Regions from separate parts of the Anaerobacillus alkaliphilus genome, predicted to be linked through region 4. Evidence: riboswitches for the same ligand, from Rfam matches in the RefSeq annotation. Region 4 holds a riboswitch; each other region holds the start of a gene.

Region 1 (4,647 bases), on a different contig from region 4:
GAAAACCGCCAGCATAGACTACAGCAGCTCTTCCCTCAGAAAATTCAATTGTTGACTCAAAAAGGAAAGGGATTCTTATAATACCATACTTATCAATACAACCATATTTTCCATCTTTTTCAACTGTAGCTAATCCATTTTTCTGAAAATCAAGAGCAAAATTAAACTCAGGCTGAATTTCAAATTCACCTTTTTCGTTAATATATCCCCATTTCGTTCCATTTGCTGTTTTCAAGGAAGCAGCATATAAAAAGTTAGTAGCCATAGTAAAACTCCCACACGTCTTTTTTCTTTATTGTATGGAACTTTTCTTAGGGTGGTACCTATTTGAAAAATAAATATTATTACTAGTTTAATAGTTTGTCATTTTGGTAACAATAATAGTAATAACAAACTTAAGGGGATGAAGTTTATGAGTTTACATGAATATATTAGTTCGATTAACAGTATGCTGGAAGACGCTAAAGAAGACTCCTATGAATTAACGATGTATTTAGATGAATTGGAGGCTTTGTTTTTAGACGAGGCTTAAAAAAATAAATCTAGACAAAGTCCTAATATTTCCCCTTCCGCATACATTATTGTTGTGTGTGTATGAACGAAGGGAGAGGGAAAAACATGTACCATTTTTACCCACAATATCAAAAGGTAGCTCAAGATGCAGCTATGTATGACTTACTTGCTAATTATTACAAGTATTTAGATCCACAAAGACATATCTATTATTATCAAATGCACTTTATGTGCATGCAACAGCTTTGCCAAATGCAACCTGTTGATGTCCGAAATTCTTATGGGGTACAACCTGAATGGCGAGCACCAGCCAAAGTCCGTGTGCTTCATGTGTCACCTGACGCTCCAAAGGTTGATGTTTATGTTAATGGTGAGAAGACGTTAGAGAATATTACTTATTACCAAATTAGTCCTTATTTAGAAGTGCCCGCAGGCTCTTACAGAATTGATATTTACCCTGCTGGACAAACAACAAATCCAGTCTTGACCGAAACTGTAGAGGTACAATCAGGTCGTAACTATACAGTGGCAGCCGCAGGTAGATTAGCAAACCTTCGTTTAGTTCCGGTTGTTGATACAACAAGAAACCCAAGAAACAAGTCAAAAGTACGTTTTTGGCATTTATCTCCAAATGCTCCAGCTGTAGATATTGCTATAGCAGGCGGCGATGTTTTATTTAGCAATGTATCCTTTGGACAAATCGCAAATTACCTTGAAGTAGATCCAGGTAGTGTTACTCTTGAAGTTCGAGCAGCTGGAACTGATAATGTTGTGTTAACTTTGCGCGATACAAATCTAAAAGCAGGCGAAGCCTATACAATAACAGCAATTGGCATTGTAGATGGGACACCTCGTTTAGAGGCAATGATTTTACAACCGTAATAAATAATAAAACTGCTCAGAGTGTTACTGAGCAGTTTTTATTATTTATTCTATTAGTGTTTTCCAGCTAGCATAGTGATGTATCGCCGTACCAGCATAACTTGTATTCTTTTCGTAATGATTAATTACCTTTTGAAGCTCTTGATCTAACACTGATAGGCTAGAGAAGCTAATATGTGTCCCTTCACTTGAAGGTTCTGTTTCAACAGCGATAATAACTTTCTTTCCCTTTGTCTCAGCGTAAGCAACCTCTGTTTTTACAAGATCTATAATTCCATTTGGTCCTTCAGCAAAGTTGCGGTATGCCATTATTGTTACCGTGTCAGTTTGATTAATTAACCATTCACTTAAGAGGCCTGTTCCAAATTTATTACGATAGTTGATTTCATCAAACCAGAATGGAATATCTAAAGCATACTCAATCTTCAAGTCATTTGCTAATGATCGAAAGTCAATGACAAACTGCTGATAAAATTCAACCGTATTCTTCTGATTTTTTTGCCAATCAGCCAATAAATAAGGTTCTACATCGAGATGTATTCCTGAAAACTTTTGATCTGCAGTCGCCTGGGATTGGTAATTCCTTATCCAATCTATTAAAGGCTTATATTGTTTACTGCCATTACGAGTTGCCCAAGTAGGTGCACCATCTAAAGCATGGACTTTAATATTTAGTTTCGTTGCCTTTTCAATAAAGCTTCGATACGTATTTACATGAATTTGCCTATTTATTTGTAAGTATAGATCTGTCACATTTTTCTCTTGTAGGAAGCGAAGAACTTCTTGTTCATTCGTGACAATTTCATTTGTATCCCAGAGCCATGTAGCTACCACAAAAGGCTTCTGAGCTTGAATGGCATTCATGCCTGATACCACCATTAAAACGACCATAAACATTACCACTATTTTTTTCATATTAGCTCTCCTCTCATTTGGCCATAGACCCTCTAAGAGGAACATGGCAACTTGGCAACCGTAGGAATTCACTTCCCTTAGGCCCATAGTTTTGCGTCCTTATCTTTCAATAAGTTTGCCTTTTTCATTACAACTTTATTATATAACAAGTGCTTAACAATGTATCTAGGAGATGAGTTGGAAGTTTATCTCTCGTTTTGGTTACGGAATTCTGTTGGGGTAATTCCCGTTTGTTTTTTAAATACTTTCCGAAAATATTTATCGTCTTGATACCCAATCATACTTGAAATTTCATACACTTTTATCGTAGGATTTTTCAGCAAAACCTTTGCATTTTCAATTCGAATTTTCAGCACATAATCAGAAATTGTTTCGCCATAAACTTGCTTAAATTTTCTCGAGATATACTCCCTACTTAAAAAGAACCGTTCAGAGATTTCTTGAAGCTTGATTTCCTTTTGATAGTTATCGCGAATAAATGCTTCTATCTCATGGATAGAGCTATGTTCTTCCTCTAGAAAAATAGCTTCCTTAAAAGGATTAACATTAGACAACTTCCGCTTCTTCTCTTCTTCTATTAACTGGGTCACAGCTTTTTCAAGTGTTTCATTAAGGATTTCAGGATCAATTGGTTTTAAAATATAATCGAAACTACCATATGTGATCGCTTTACGCATATATTGATAATCATCATATCCGCTAATCACAATCGTCTTACTCGTAAGTGACTGTTGTTCTTGTATCCACTTTAATAGGCTAATCCCATCTTTGTTTGGCATTTTCATATCGGTAAAAATAATGCTAGGTTTATGCTTTTGAATCAAAGAAATTGCCTCATCACCATCAACCGCTTCATAAATATCTGTAATTCCAAAGATATCCCATAGGGCCAAAAGTCGAATCCCTTCCCTCACATGCACCTCATCATCAACGATTATTGCTTTCATCTTCCTCAACTCCTATACGATATAAGGGTATTGCAAGTGTCACCTTAAAGCCTCCGCCTTCTCGATTCCCTACCTTCATTAATCCTTTTTCCCCATAATAGAGCTCGAGGCGCTCATAGACATTTTGTAATCCAATACTCGTTGTTTCAGCTTTCGCAAGTTTAATTCCTTTTGTTAACATAAGCTCAATTTCTTTTAATCGCTCTTCAGTAACCCCTAATCCATTATCTTCAATGAGTATGGTTAGTCGTTCTTTTTCTTTTAAAATCTGAATATCAATCTTTCCAGTAAGGTTACTCATTTCGAAGCCATGCTTGAAGTAATTCTCAACAACTGGTTGTAAAATCATCTTCGGAACCATGATTTTCTTCAACTCATCATCTACAGTTATTGAGTAGAACAGTCTCTCCTGAAAGCGTTGTTTCTGCAAAGATAAATACGCATTTACATGATTGACTTCTTTTGTTAATGGAACAACATCTTCATCAATGTTCATGCTATACCTCATAATGCTAGATAAAGAGGTTATTAAAGTATAAATTTCCGGGACCTTATTTCGTAAAGCAATTGTTCCGATTGATTGTAACGAGTTATATAAAAAATGAGGGTTTATTTGCGACTGTAATACACGAATTTGGTTAGATTTGTTTTCAATCTCTAAGCGGTATTTCCGAACAATTAACTCATTGATTTGATTAACCATGGATTTAAAATGATAGCCTAATTGCCCAAATTCGTCCTTACCTAACGATTGAAAATCAACTTCTAATCTACCTTTCTCTACCTTTTTCATATTTTCAATAAGAATTTTAATTGGAGAAATAAGCTTGATAGCAACGAGTAATGTGGCAAAAGCACTAAGTAAAAAGAAGAATAATAGAATGTATATATTCATTCTCGCAATTGACTGAGCACCGCTATACATTCTCTCATTAGAAATTCCTTTTACGATCATCCACTTTTCAAAAGGGGCGGGTAATTGATCATAAACAAAAACACCACCAAACGAGTCATCCTTCCATTCAAAACTCATTTCATTTTGCTGTCGTATCTGCTGTAGCCAAGGTCGATCGTCTATGAATGTTCCAATTAAATCACTATCAGACGAATAGACTACCTCATTGTTCCCGCTTATAAGATAAAACTGTTCACCTTCAGAAAAATATAAGCGATCTGATATGGTTTTCACAGCTGCTATATCAATATCAATCGAAATAAAACCGAGAAGTTTTCCCGAAGTTACCTCATTTAATGCATGATGAAAGCTAACTACTGGTTTTACATTAGTTCTCGGAATATCTGATTGATTATTGTAGCTATAAATATCATGGGTAGGCTCAAGTATAAAGTAGCTTCGTTCATTTATCAGCTTTTCGAAATAGTCATTTAG
Region 2 (4,647 bases), on a different contig from region 4:
ATAGTTATTTTTACCCATATCTTTCGCTAAGTACATCGCTAAATCGGCATTCTTAATCAAACTTTCGGCATCCATGCCATAATTAGGGTACAGACTAACTCCAATACTCGGTGTAATATACACTTCATTTCCGGCTAATAACGTTGGCTGCTTTAGTTTTTGAATAATCCGTTCGGAAACGCTACATAAGTCTTCAATACTAGTATTCTCGATAAGTAATAAAAACTCATCTCCGCCCTGCCGAGAGATGACATCACCTTCACTCAAACAGGAACTCATAATCGAGACAACTCTTTGAAGCAATAAATCACCAACATGATGGCCTAGGGTATCGTTAATCGTTTTGAAATTATCAAAATCAATAAACAAGACTCCTAATGTCGACTTCGTCTCGCTCGCTCTTTTTATCGCCTCTTCAAGCTTCAAACTGAACAAATAACGATTTGGTAGTCCTGTTAATTGATCTTTATAGGCTAACTCTTTGATTTCATTCTCAGCTTTTCTCTTGTCTGTAATATCTTTAACGAAAGCCATCACACTAACGGAAGTATTGTGTTTAAAGATCGGAACGATATTGATATCAACGATCACTTGATGTCCACCTTTATGATTAATCACACCTTCAACTCGTTGTCCATTCCCTTGTTTCACTGCTGTAAAAATTTGATCTAGTTCTTGATAAGAATTGGCATCAATGAACGTTGTACTATTAATTCTTAAGAGCTCCTCTTTGCTATACCCTGTTAATGTTTCCGCTGCTGGATTTACACTAAAAAGCTTACCGTTGTGATCTAGTTCAAAGATTGCATCTAAAGAATTTTGGTATAACGAATGAAACTTTTGTCGGGTTGACTCCAACTCTACTAGTACTTTGTTAAGTTCTTGTTCGGCAGTTTTCTGTGCGGTTATGTCGCGTGCCATATAAACAAAACGACATACCTTATCTTCTTCAATGATCGGGTTACAGTTTCCTTGAAGATACACCCAGTGGCCGTGTTTATGTAAAAAGCGAGAAGTAATGGTTATTACTTGAAGATTTTCAAGAACCTTTTTCAAATTTCTTTTCACAATACGAAGATCATCGGGATGAACAAAGTCCAATATCGATTTGCCTATCAGCTCTCGCAACGTATATCCTAAATACTTCTCATGTGAAGATGAGGCATACTCAAAAATGCCCTTCTGATCAATAATCCCCACGAAGTCTGATACATTTTCAGCTAACAGTCGGTATTTCTTTTCGCTTTCATAGAGTTTCTTATCTGTATTTCGTTGTTCAATAGCAATAGAAGCTAAGTGAGCAAACACTTCTAATAGTTCTAATTCGTCTTTCAGCGGTTCACGGGTTTCACGGTAATAGAGAGCAAAAGTTCCCAGAACGGTTTCTTCAGAGGAAATGATCGGTTTTGACCAGCAAGCCTTTAACCCATAGGAAAGCGCAAGCGATTTGTAGTTTTTCCACCGGTCATCGGTTTCAATGTCCTTAACAATCACTGTTTCCATGAAAAACGCAGCTGTTCCACATGATCCGACTCCTGGTCCAATCTTTGTACCAGCTAACGCTTGATTATATGCATCAGCTAAGCTTGGTCCAACACCTTTTTCCAACGTTTGATTTTGCTCGTTGTAAAGAAGGATTGAACAAATAGTACCGGTGATCAATGTTTCTATTTCTAAAGCAAGACTCTTTAGGATTACTGTTAATTCGTTACCCGTTGCAATTTGTTTTAATATGTTATTCTGCGAATTTAGTACCTGTTTATCGAGTGTTTTCATTTACGTACAATTCCTTTCATCTATTAATAAGATCAAAGTTTAACTCAAGCATCAATAAATTGAATGTCGTTAAAAACAAAAAAAACACCCGTCAGGATGTTTTTCCTAAAACGGCACCTGGCTGGCGTAACATAATGTTGTAGCCCCTATAGTTTTGCGTCCCAACATTTCTGTTGGTTTGCCCGAACGTTTCTTATTTAATTAGAAATTTAGTAAAATAGACCTACCAATACTTTACCATGAATATCTTAATATTACCAATATTTTATATTAATCTAGCCTCTCGTACAAGTTCAAATTAATAAATTCGGAAGTAGTTATTTTTCAATGATAATACTTCGAGATGAGGCTTGATAGTTGACCTTGGCACCGAACTGTTCGGAAACAAAACGAATTGGAACAAAAGTCCGACCATTATTAATTTCTGGTGCAACATCGATTAACCTCTTTTGACCGTTGACCAGTACGTGTTGGTCATTAACAGTTAATACGATCGTGTTACCACCATTTTTTATCGTCACTGTTTTTGCATTTGGATCCCAATGAACATGTGCTCCAAAAGCTTCACTAATTACCCTAATCGGGACAAGCGTACGGTTATTTTTTAGATATGGTGGATGATCTAAAACAGCATTTTTCCCGTTTAGTAACCAACTGGGTTGATTAAGCCAAAACATCATTTCCGTTTGAAGATAAATTTTGGAATGCCAAAAAGCAACACCATTTTGCTGTAGACGCTTAATCATCTCTACGGTTTCTTTACCAGAGAGAGGATTATTAAAGATAAATACAGTTTTCAGGCTTGGAAGCGTATTTAATGGCGTCAGAATACGAATATTATTACTGTCTGCATAAATAGTTTCCAAGTTTAATAGATATTTTAATGGATCAATACTCTCTACGCGATTGTAACTAAACTTCAAGTATTGTAATTCTTGAAGTTCCTTCAAAACAGTGATGTTCGAAATTGAATTCGACGATATATCAAGAACCGTGAGTTCTCTTAACAATCGCAAATCGTTGATATCCTGAATAAAGTTACTTGATAGATTTAGATTTTTAAGGTTTGTCAATGACGCTAACGGTGATAAGTTTCTTATACTATTTTGACTCACATCTAACTCTTCTAAATGAACAAGAGAAGCAAGTGGACGTATATCTTTAATGCCCATGAAAACCAAACTAAGACTTCTTAATGTTGTTAGTTTACTAATTTGGTTTAAATCAAGATTACCTCTTAATTCGTAATCATACAGTAACAATTGTTGTAAATTTGGAAGCTCTTCTAACGGAGTAAAATCCTTTATTGGGTTATGCCATATTGAAACTCCTTCTAATGAGGCTAATTGTTCAATACCCTTTAGATCTTCTAGCCCGTTTCCAACTAAAACTAATTCCCTCAAATCCATCTGTACTAGAAAACCTAAGTCACTTAAAGGAATGGCTGCTAACGTTAATGACTCTATTCCCGATAGATTTAGAACTGGTGCTAAGTCACGTACCTCAGATCCATAAATTGACAGTTTTTGTAGTTTCGGAAGCTCATGTAAGAGCTGCAAATCACTGATCCTTCTAGTATCTATAGATAGATGGTTTATCTTTTTTAAACCAACCACTAATTTAAGATCCTCTTGAGAGATCGAATGGTTTATGATTAATGTCTTTACATTTTGTAAATGCTGAATTCCTTCTAGCGTATCGGTGCTACCTTCAATGTTTAGTTCAGTAACTTTCTCTACGTCCTCCTTAGTAATCGGTCCTTCCGGCATTTTTAGTTGAATCCTAATAGCTCTTTCTAAGTTAGGATCTGGAAAAGACAGCGTTTGATCATTTGCTGAGACTTCTGCTCCTTGTCCAATAATAGAAACTACGACCATTATTAGCACTAGTATGTATTTTTTCATCTGTAACCCTCCCATGCTTACAAGTATTTTATCATTAACAATACTTGTAAAATAGACTTTATTGCCGACTGGGAATAGTTACCTTTTAAATCAAACAGATATTCCTACCGTAATTGATCAGAGATAGATAAGGATCACTTTCATCTAAACCTAATACTTTACAAAAAGCTGGCTCAGTTTTATATCCCCGCTGTTTCAAGCTGATAACTTGATCTCTCAAGGTAGGGATGCATTTTATTAGTTGGTCTTCAATTATCATATGAAGGTAAGCGTTTTGTTCGAAAACAGGCTGCGGTTGACCAAACAATTCAAACTCATATCCCTCAAATAAAAAATTGGCTTTTACGACGGGTACATCTCTAATTATTACTTCCTTTAGTCGATAATTATCGAGGTGACTGTATAAATCTTTCACTTGCTCTCTAAATCTACTGAAATTATGAACTTCCATAATGATGTCTAGATCAGAACCATCTACATCAATTCCAATCGGTAAAGTTCCACATAGGATCGGGGTGTAAATAGCGAGATTATCCATGATCCCTACCTTTTGGATCGCATCGTACGCTCTTCGTTGCCGCTCATTGCCCAATTTTAAATAGTCAATTGATGTAAACATTAGTACCCACCCCTCTTGCTATGAAAAATTGGATTCCTCTCACTAAAGATAAATGAAGTTAAAACTTCCTCGTCGGCCTTCACTAATTTCTCGCTGATTTCTTGCGTGCTATCGGCATAGGTAAAACCTTGCGCATCTTCATAAGCCTGAAGCATATCTACAAGGACCGAAAGTTCTTCAAACATAAGACCTTGATCCTGTCCCTCATTAATTTCTCTCATCATTTGATAGAGATATCCATGTAAGGAGATATGAAAAAGACTGATATTCGCAGGAATCGAAATGCCCCTTTGCCTTTCAAGTTGAATGAGGTGATAGTTAACGGACACTGCCATTATTAGTTCTTCT
Region 3 (4,647 bases), on a different contig from region 4:
GTTTCACCCCTATGTTCATAGATATGTATCAAAAAGGTGTGTTAGGACAAATTATTTTGAAGTTAACCTCGGTATTGCTAGTCTTGGAGAGTTTAAAGGGATTTTGGGATGATGAAAAGTGAAGGTTTAAAATTTCATTAGCTAATAAATTATTTTACGGTCCAAACTGAGTAATTTACAGTCGAAACAATAAATTTACAGTCCAAAAACCACCAATTTACGGTCCAAACTGTGTGTTTTACAGTCCAAATGAAAAAAAATTGAGAGGTAGTAAAAAATAGCCCAGACTCCTGGGCTATTTTAAAAACCTATACCTTAAACTTTCTCACTTTAACGCTTAGGTCCTCAGCTAAATTAGCTAACGATGTCGAAGATAAGGATACTTCCTCCATAGTGGCTAATTGTTCCTCAGATGAAGCAGCTACTTCAGATGTACTTATTGCAGCTTTTTGTGAAATTGATGCGACTTCCTCAAGGGTTGCATTGACTTGTTCGACACTTGCAGCCATTTCTTCACTAATCGCAGACACCTCTTGAATTTCAGAATTTACACCTTCAACCGACTCTAGTATCATATGGAAGATTTGTCCTGTTTCTTTTACTAGGGTTAATCCTTTATGGACTTCATTTGCGCCATTATTCATTACTTGGACAGCACGTGAAGTTCCTGCTTGAACGATTTCAATTAAATTAGCAATCTTGCTAGCAGATTTTTTAGATTGTTCAGCTAGTTTTCTGACCTCATCAGCGACTATTGAAAACCCTCTTCCATGCTCACCAGCTCGGGCAGCTTCGATAGCAGCATTTAAAGCTAAAAGATTCGTTTGATCAGCAATACTAGTTATTACAGCTACAAACTCATTAATCTCTTTTGAGTTATGATCTAAATCATTAATAACTCCACTAGTTTCACTTGCAGATTGATAGATTGACTCCATCTGCTTCATGACTTGCTGCAAGAGTTCATTTCCTTCATTGGCCTGTACGGTTGTTTCCTCTACGGTTTCTGCTACAACATTAGTGGTTTCCACCACTCATTGGATTCTATTGCTAGTTGACTAACCGCATTGGCGGACTCTATAGTATTACTACCTTGGATTTCAGAGCCACTTGCAACTTCCTGAATAGCTGTTGCAACTTGGTTGGCAGCAGAAGTAGTATGTTCAGCACTTGCCATTAACTCTTCAGCAGATGCAGCGACGTGTTCTGAAGTTTTACTAACATCATTAATTAATTCTCTTAAACTTAATCTCATTTTATTGAAGGAAAGGGCTAAATCACCAATTTCATCCTTGTTTTTTATATAACAACAACACTGAAAAGTCCATACTTATGGTTGAAGAACTAGTAAATTTAGCAAAGGAATATCAAGAGATTGCTGAGCTTTCTATTTCCTATAAAAAGCAAAATAAAGTAGATGAGATTTCAAAACTAATGCGTGAGCGAGGAAATGTATTAACAATAAGAATAACAGAGACTAGTGAACAAGTTCGCACTTATCAAGGGAATCAGCTTCACTTTACAATAAGATAATTTTTATGAGTGATAGCCAGAACAACCATTACCTACTTTATTCTACAATAATATCGGTACAAGGCTTAAAACTGTTTAGAGTATTAGCTGAATACACTGTTCTGTAACATTAGTGGATAAAAGTGGAATTTTACTTTAATAAGAAAATAAACATAACTCCCCTCGAAATGAGGGAGTTATGTTTATTCCTATTTACCTTTACCAGGGTTATTTTCATTTTCATTTTTGTTCTCGTTTTTCTTTTCAGATTTTCCATTATTAGTTTTAGGAAGAGCAGTTTTTTCTACTTCAACTGTTTTTTCTTCAGTTATACTATCAAACTTGCTTTCTTCAATTTCTGCTTGTTTAGTTGAGTTAGCAGGTTTGCTATTATCAGCTTTACTGTTAGTCTTATTTTGTTTGTTATCGTTTGCATCCTTGTTAGCTGACGCAATATTTTTCGTTTCAACTTGGTTAGAGACTACAGCAGGTTTTGAAGCTTCTTTCTGAACGATGGCCTTATTTGGTTTATTGGTGTTGGGCTCAGCTTTGTTCTCTATATCCGCTTGCTTATTAGCTACAGCAGGTTTGTTTGTTGCCACCTTTTCTAGACCGACATTCTGCTTTTGAGTCCCATTTGAACCAACTTTCTGGACGTTATTTTGAGTAGTAAGTAATGCAGTAGTAACTACTTCATCAGATGTTACAGGGACTTCATCAGTTTCATTATTATCCACTTCCGTATCTTCTACAACTGTTTTAACCTGCTGGCGTTTGTCTTTCTCTAATGCTCTTGCAATATTTCTCTCAAGAGCCTGTCTCGCACGGTCATTACCAACTTTTTCTAACGCGGCAGTTAAGGCAACGATGTTTGCGGCTAGTGTTGTTTCTGGATCAAGAGCCGTTTCTTCTTGATCTTCGGATACAGTACCATCAGTAATTTCACTTTCAGCTATTTCCGTGTCTTCTTCAGCAACTGCTTGTAACTGTTTATACTTTGCTAGTGCAAGCTCTTGTTGTTCAATTGCTTTTTGTATGATTTCATTGGCACGGTCTTCCTCGCCTAATTTAAGTAATGCTGTAGCTTCTCTAATTCGTTCTTCTGCAAAAGAAGCAAGTAACTCCGCCTCTTTTTCCGTATCAAACGTTAAAGCGAGTTGAACATTTTCCATTAAACTTTTTATAAAGTATAGAAAATCTCCTGGTAGAAGCTTTGGGGTATCAGCAATGATTTCCTCTTCAGCTGTTGTTTCAGCTTCGGTTTCGTCAGTTTTTAAATCTTCACTAACTTCTGCTGTTTCTTCGGTTGCTGTCTCTTCTTCAACTTCCTCTGTTTGAACATCAGTCTCTACAACAACTTCTTCTTCGATCGTTTCTTGATCATTGTCAGCTGCTACTTGCAATGTACCTAAACTGAAAATGAGAGCTGTTGCAATAATACTTGTCCTAAAAAACTTTGACATAAAAAATCCCTCCAAGATGTTTTTTGGAAGAAGTCGGAATGAACTGGGGACCATTCACCATTCTTCAGCGGTCCAGCCACCATAGTAATGTACCGTAGGCCTGTGACTTTGCGTCTCTATTTTTCAATAGATTTGCCTTTTTCAAATTGAGAACTAAATGTTTGTTCACCATTATCTTAATTATACGTTAGGCAATTAGGGAAATCATGCACTTTTTTACTTAATTACACCTAGTACTTTTGTCTACCGGTGCCTGTCACCACCCGAAATTTGTCGAATGGAAATTTACATACCAGGAGGAATGTACAAGTTTAAAAACATAAATACTGATAAATTCCCTACATCGACAAGCATATGTGAGTAAAGGGACCATCTCAAGCTTCTTGTCTTGTAGCGAATAAGTGACCAAACCACGCCCATTAGGAAAAGTGAGATATACATATGAGTTGATTTGTTGGCGATGGAGAAGACGCCCCACATAAGCGGGTGGCTTAATACGAAGAAGACTGTAGAGTAGGTAATGTTGAGCCATCTAGGTAAATTTCCACCAGCATCTAATAGTAACCCAGTAGAACAAGAAATCTATTTTTCTTAGAAATATGACTCACCTCCTTTTAATAGGTAAATTATACCATAAGGTGATATTTTACTACATAGAAAAAATAAGGCTGATACACGTGGAAGGGGGAGTCCCGTGTGTCAGCCTTATTTTTATATCAAATATAAAACCGAGTACGTATCGTAATTATTGCTTGTCTAATGCTTCTTGTTTGGCGTTCTCTAACATTTCGTTAATCGTTTCAATGTATTCTTGTAAACTCATTTGTTAAACACGCTCCTTTTTAAGTTTCTAGTCATAGTATTGCCAGGTTATGAAACTATTAAACTCTAGTTATACAATTTTTTTTAGAAAAAATTAATTTACAGTCCGAAACGATTAGTTTACAGTCCAAAATAAAAATTTACAGTCCAAAACGAGCATTTTACAGTCGAAAAAAAATATTTACAGTCCAAACCGACAAAAATACAGCATGGGGTATGCAGAGCGACAAACTCCCTGAAACTTTTCCTGACCTATTTCGTAAAAGTAGTATTACATTTATAATGAATAATGGGAATATTAGGTAGAGTGGAGGGAGTCTGACATGAGTTTACTAAAAAGATTTCGAGATATTATGGCGAGTAATATGAATGCAGCGATCGATAAGGCTGAAGATCCTGAGAAAATGCTTAACCAGTATTTGCGTGAACTACGCAGTCAGCTAGGAACTGCTAAGGCTGAAGCGGCAACAATGATGGCAACAGAGCAGCGAGCAAGACGGCAGCTCGATGAGTGTTTGGCAGAGATCAATAAATTCGAGCGTTATGCAGTACGCTCGTTAGAAATGGGAAATGAAGCGGATGCAAGGCAGTTCTTAGATAGAAAAGCACAGGTTGCCGTAAAGGAAGCTGAGTTGAAGCAAGTGTATGAACAAGCGGCCGCCAATGCGAAAAAGCTACGGGAGATCCATGAAAAGTTTCAATCAGATATTCAAGAGTTAGAAACTCGTCAAATAGAGTTGAAGGGCAAGCTTTCTGCAGCAAAAGTCCAACAGAAGATAAATCGAGGTTCTGAGTTGGAGGAAAAAGCGGAACGTACGTTGTTTGAAGCAGAAGCTCTGGCCGAACTAAA
Region 4 (4,647 bases):
TAAATTTCCATAGCCTTCCATAAAAGCCCCACCATGATAATATAAAATGACTGGATGGGGGCCATCACTCTTTGGATAATAAATTCGAACAGGAATTTCCTCTTCTTCAGCAATAGTGATTACTATATCCTCTCGAGCAAATGTTGCTGGCCTAGGTTGTGTTAAGAATTTGGGTGGCTTCATATCTGTTGTAATTAGGTTATTATTGACTGCATGGAGAATAACGGCAGTCTTTACTGGCAGTCTTCCTTCATCTCGAATTGACCAATAATGGACAGAAACAATTACATAACTCGTAAATATCAGTACTAAAGCTGCAATTATGGATACTATCTTTTTAAAAATTTTCAAAACTGACGCCTCCTTCCAATAAATAGTTTCCCTATGTATTCTCAAAAAACACCAAAACAATGACAATAACAAAAACAACGAGTTGGTTACATCAACCAGACTCGTTGTTTTCTAATGATTTATAACAGAACCACCAATCTAAACAATGATGGTTACCTAACTTTGCATCCTCCAACCTTTTTTGAACACTATAAAAGTTACTAGGAGGTGGAACCATTACTTGAGAACCAAGGTACTCATTATTCGGCCAATTGGCTGGTGTCGCCACTTTATGTTCTGTAGCGGCTTGAAGTGCATGTATGACCCTAATTAGTTCATCGCTATTTCTGCCTACCTCTGGTGGGTAGTGCATCATAAGCCGAATACGTCCCTTGGGGTCAATAATAAAAACAGTGCGAACAGTTAACGGACCAACTGTTGGGGAAATCATCCCTAACCTTTTCGCTAGTTGACCTAATTCATCTGCAATAATCGGGAATTCAATTGTTACATGGAAATGATCACGAATCCATTCAATCCATTTCATATGAGAAAACACACCATCGATAGACAAGCCTATCAATTCTGTATTTAGAGCTTTAAATTCGTCGCTTTTTCTTTGGATCTCGATAAATTCGGTTGTGCAAACAGGCGTGAAATCTCCTGGATGTGAAAACAGTACAAACCACTTCCCTTCATAATCATTAGGAAGTTTCTTTTTCCCTAAGGTTGTTCTTACTTCCACTTCCGGAAATCTTTCTCCAATTAAGGGAAGGCAGTTTTCCTTTTCGTTCATCTCCCACAACTCCTCTCAGTCACAACTATGATATGCGCCTATAACGAGAGGGGTGAATTGAAAAACGTTTCCTCTACACCCCTCTTTTGGTAAGATACTAATAGAGGTTGAATACCTTTAAAATACATACGTAAGGGAGCAATGATTGTGAGTACATTTGAACAAAACTTAGAAAAATATGCTGATATTGCAGTACGAGTTGGTATTAACATTCAACAAGGACAAACATTAGTAATTAACGCACCGACGAACAACATGGAATTTGTCCGTCTAGTAGCTAAAAAAGCTTATGAAGCTGGAGCAAAAGATGTCGTCATTGAGTGGAATGATGAAGAACTTACGCTATTAAAGTATACGTTAGCCCCTGACGAAGCTTTCTTGGAGTTCCCGGCGTGGAAAGCAAAAGGGTTTGAAGAATTGGCTGAAAACGGTGCCGCATTTATGAGTATTGTTGCAGCAAACCCAGACCTACTAAAAGGGGTCGATCCTGAAAGAATTTCAAATGCCAATAAAGCTAGAGGAGTAGCACTTGAAAAATATCGCAACTATGTTCAAGCTGATAAAGTCAGCTGGTGCGTCATTGCGGCTCCATCTAAAGAGTGGGCCCAGAAGGTGTTTCCAAATACAACAGAAGAAGAAAGCATGGCAAAACTATGGGAAGCTATCTTAATGGCTACACGTGCAGACTTAGAAGACCCAGTCGCAGCATGGCGTGAACATAATAGTAAACTTTTAAATAAAGTTGAGTACTTAAATGAGAAGAAGTATGCAAAGCTACACTACCAGGCTCCTGGAACCGATTTAACAATTGAACTTCCTGAAAAGCACCTATGGGTTGGTGGCGGTGGCAATAACGAAAATGGGGTTAACTTTGTCGCGAACATGCCTACTGAAGAAGTATTTACGCTTCCAAAAAGAGATGGTGTCCATGGAGTTGTACAAAGTACGAAACCATTAAACTATAGTGGCAACGTGATCAATAACTTTAGCATAACCTTTGAAAACGGAAGAATTGTTGATTTTACAGCAGAAGAAGGCTATGAAACATTAAAACGTTTAGTCGAAACAGATGAGGGTTCTCATTACTTAGGAGAAGTAGCACTTGTTCCTCATGACTCTCCTATTTCAAACTCGAACATTATTTTTTATAATACCTTGTTCGATGAAAATGCCTCAAGCCATTTAGCAATTGGAAATGCATACTCTTTTAACCTTGAAGGCGGGAAGACAATGTCCAAGGAAGAGCTTGAGCAGCACTGTGTAAACACAAGTATCACTCACGTTGACTTCATGATCGGTTCAAGTGAAATGAACATAGACGGTGTTACCAAAGACGGCGAACGTGAGCCTTTATTTAGAAATGGAAACTGGGCGTTTTAATAGAATAAATCATTTGTAGTAGTTCCTTATTCATGGTAAAATAGTAATAATTTGATAAAGGCAAACTAGTACGAAAGTCTAGGACGCAAAGCCATAGGTCTAATGTTTTTTAAAACTATGATAGCTAGGTTACCGAATGATGTTGGAAATGATTGTGCTCAACATAAGACTTATTCGGCACGAATAAGTCTTATGTTTTTTTATTGAGGTGATATTATGACTACATCAATTGATAAAAAAGAGAAAATCGTTATGACAATCCTGGCTGTACTCCAAAGCAATCTATATTTTTGGGTTGTCTTGTACTTTTGGGGAACGAGCAACGGGTCGTGGCTTTTAGGTCTTTTTATATTCCTTTCTATCTTCAACCTAGTCACAATTAAGTACATAAAACGGTATCCATTCATCATTCATATGACACAGCTGTTAGTTGCTTTCTTCATTATTTACTTTTCTGGTAACGTAGAAAGTCCGTTTTACCCGATGTATTATTTACCGGTAATCTCGTCGGTTGCTATCCTAGCTCAGTCATTTTATAATCGGTCTTTGTTTATTTTAGCACTGTCTGCATCCATACTAACGTTCGTTAACATTTATTCAATGTCTACTGTTACCTTTTTACAAATGATTCAAGGCGGAGTTTATTCACTTACCTACTTTGCCTTAGGGTACAGTGTTCTCTTTTATCAGGAACGTTTAAAAGAAACCATTGGAAATTCTAAAATAGATTATCTTACAGAGGTTTTAAATCGTAATGGAGGAGAAGCTGCCCTTTTAGAGGAAATTACCAAAGCAAAACAAGGTTCTCTCCCTTTATCTATTGCTTTTTGTGATCTAGATAATTTTAAGCAATTGAACGATCGTTACGGTCACTTATCCGGTGATATGATCTTAAAGACAACGGCCTCAATTATAAAAGAAACAATACCTAAAGACTCCTATGTAGTACGCTGGGGTGGAGAAGAATTTCTGCTAATCCTAAAAGGGATACCCAAGGATAATGCTTTTGAAATATTTGAACATATTCGTACTAAGATTGAATTACATTCGTTTAATGTCAAAGGCAGCACCCTGTCCATTACGATAAGCGGAGGAATTGTTGAAGCTAGCGAATATAATTATGAATTAGTTGAAATCCTTAGCGAGGCAGATCAATTATTGTACAAAGCAAAAGACTTGGGACGCAACAAAATTTTTTCTAACTAAAAGGCTGTTTTTGCAAAGTTAGTTGCTTTCGTAAAAATCCCAAATGCCGGAATTTTACACAAAATACTAAGAATGCACAATTAATTAAGTCAGTATTGCTCTTTTCTTACATAATTAATTGGCTGATATCTTCACCTTTTAGGGTAAAAAAGCAAAAATGTTTACGAAAAGAGCCAACTAAAAAGAAAGGAGTTAGAGAATAGATAAAAATCCTTCTCTAACTCCTTTCTTTTCTTCATGGGGAACGGCTAGGAGTGCGGCTGGAATTGAACCAGCTAAATACTAGGCAAGCTAGTTGCTCTACCGTTGAGCTACGCACTCATGAAACAATTATAGCTTTTACAGAAAGATAAAAACTTATACACGAGTTATTGTCTTACAACATAAAACGAGCCTGGGCCGCCCCAAGCTCGCATTTTATATGGGAGTGCTCTACTCTCCAGAACGACGAGGAAACTCTTTCAGCTTTTCATCATAATTGTCAATCTCACCATCAATCGTACCTTCCACATACATATCACTTACTTGTTCATGAGTAATGGCTAGGCCCTTATCTACATCTTTATTACTATGATAATCTGAAGGATCATATGAATTTTCTGCAACTTGTGCACTTACACTTTTATTATCCTTTTTTCCCATTACAAACACACCTCCTTTTTCGTAGTATGCCCGCCTTTGTTTCTCCTATCTAAAAATTAAGCTTGCAAAACCAATTAACAAAATCATACAATTACAATAAATAACATTTAGAAAGGAAGCTAATCAGTGAAGGTAGCCATTTTTGATTTTGACGGTACATTATTTCCAGAAGAGACGTTTCCATTAATGATGAAGCATTTGAAAAAACAGCACAGTGGCAGATATCGCCGCTTCCTCTCGAAAATCCTGCCAGTGTATGTAGCATACAAGTGCAAACTTTATCCTGAACAAAA

The links. A riboswitch is a leader RNA that binds a small molecule or an ion and turns the genes downstream of it on or off. The one in region 4 is predicted to bind cyclic di-GMP.
Region 1: another riboswitch for cyclic di-GMP. It lies ahead of DS745_RS12560 (amidase); the one in region 4 lies ahead of DS745_RS01430 (GGDEF domain-containing protein).
Region 2: another riboswitch for cyclic di-GMP. It lies ahead of DS745_RS20515 (EAL domain-containing protein); the one in region 4 lies ahead of DS745_RS01430 (GGDEF domain-containing protein).
Region 3: another riboswitch for cyclic di-GMP. It lies ahead of DS745_RS09050 (DUF5667 domain-containing protein); the one in region 4 lies ahead of DS745_RS01430 (GGDEF domain-containing protein).

The regions. Positions count from the first base shown of each region.
Region 1 is NZ_QOUX01000039.1:173,416-178,062, reverse strand. Features, by position in the region: gene DS745_RS12570 (WG repeat-containing protein) at 1-265, opposite strand, end outside; gene DS745_RS12565 (DUF4397 domain-containing protein) at 619-1,395, shown strand; gene DS745_RS12560 (amidase) at 1,441-2,310, opposite strand; cyclic di-GMP riboswitch class I at 2,353-2,440, opposite strand; gene DS745_RS12555 (response regulator transcription factor) at 2,496-3,257, opposite strand; gene DS745_RS12550 (sensor histidine kinase) at 3,238-4,647, opposite strand, start outside.
Region 2 is NZ_QOUX01000047.1:12,145-16,791, reverse strand. Features, by position in the region: gene DS745_RS20515 (EAL domain-containing protein) at 1-1,776, opposite strand, end outside; cyclic di-GMP riboswitch class I at 1,886-1,969, opposite strand; gene DS745_RS20510 (stalk domain-containing protein) at 2,094-3,680, opposite strand; gene DS745_RS20505 (DUF4269 domain-containing protein) at 3,766-4,299, opposite strand; gene DS745_RS20500 (hypothetical protein) at 4,299-4,647, opposite strand, start outside.
Region 3 is NZ_QOUX01000032.1:2,817-7,463, forward strand. Features, by position in the region: gene DS745_RS09035 (methyl-accepting chemotaxis protein) at 309-1,031, opposite strand; gene DS745_RS09040 (HAMP domain-containing protein) at 1,010-1,303, opposite strand; gene DS745_RS09045 (hypothetical protein) at 1,333-1,533, shown strand; gene DS745_RS09050 (DUF5667 domain-containing protein) at 1,722-2,975, opposite strand; cyclic di-GMP riboswitch class I at 3,039-3,122, opposite strand; gene DS745_RS25505 (CPBP family glutamic-type intramembrane protease) at 3,261-3,557, opposite strand; gene DS745_RS09060 (PspA/IM30 family protein) at 4,121-4,647, shown strand, end outside.
Region 4 is NZ_QOUX01000001.1:275,205-279,851, reverse strand. Features, by position in the region: gene DS745_RS01445 (alpha/beta hydrolase) at 1-351, opposite strand, end outside; gene DS745_RS01440 (peroxiredoxin) at 443-1,126, opposite strand; gene DS745_RS01435 (aminopeptidase) at 1,274-2,506, shown strand; cyclic di-GMP riboswitch class I at 2,556-2,643, shown strand; gene DS745_RS01430 (GGDEF domain-containing protein) at 2,723-3,712, shown strand; tRNA gene DS745_RS01425 (tRNA-Gln) at 3,964-4,033, opposite strand; gene DS745_RS01420 (YozQ family protein) at 4,145-4,354, opposite strand; gene DS745_RS01415 (HAD family hydrolase) at 4,481-4,647, shown strand, end outside.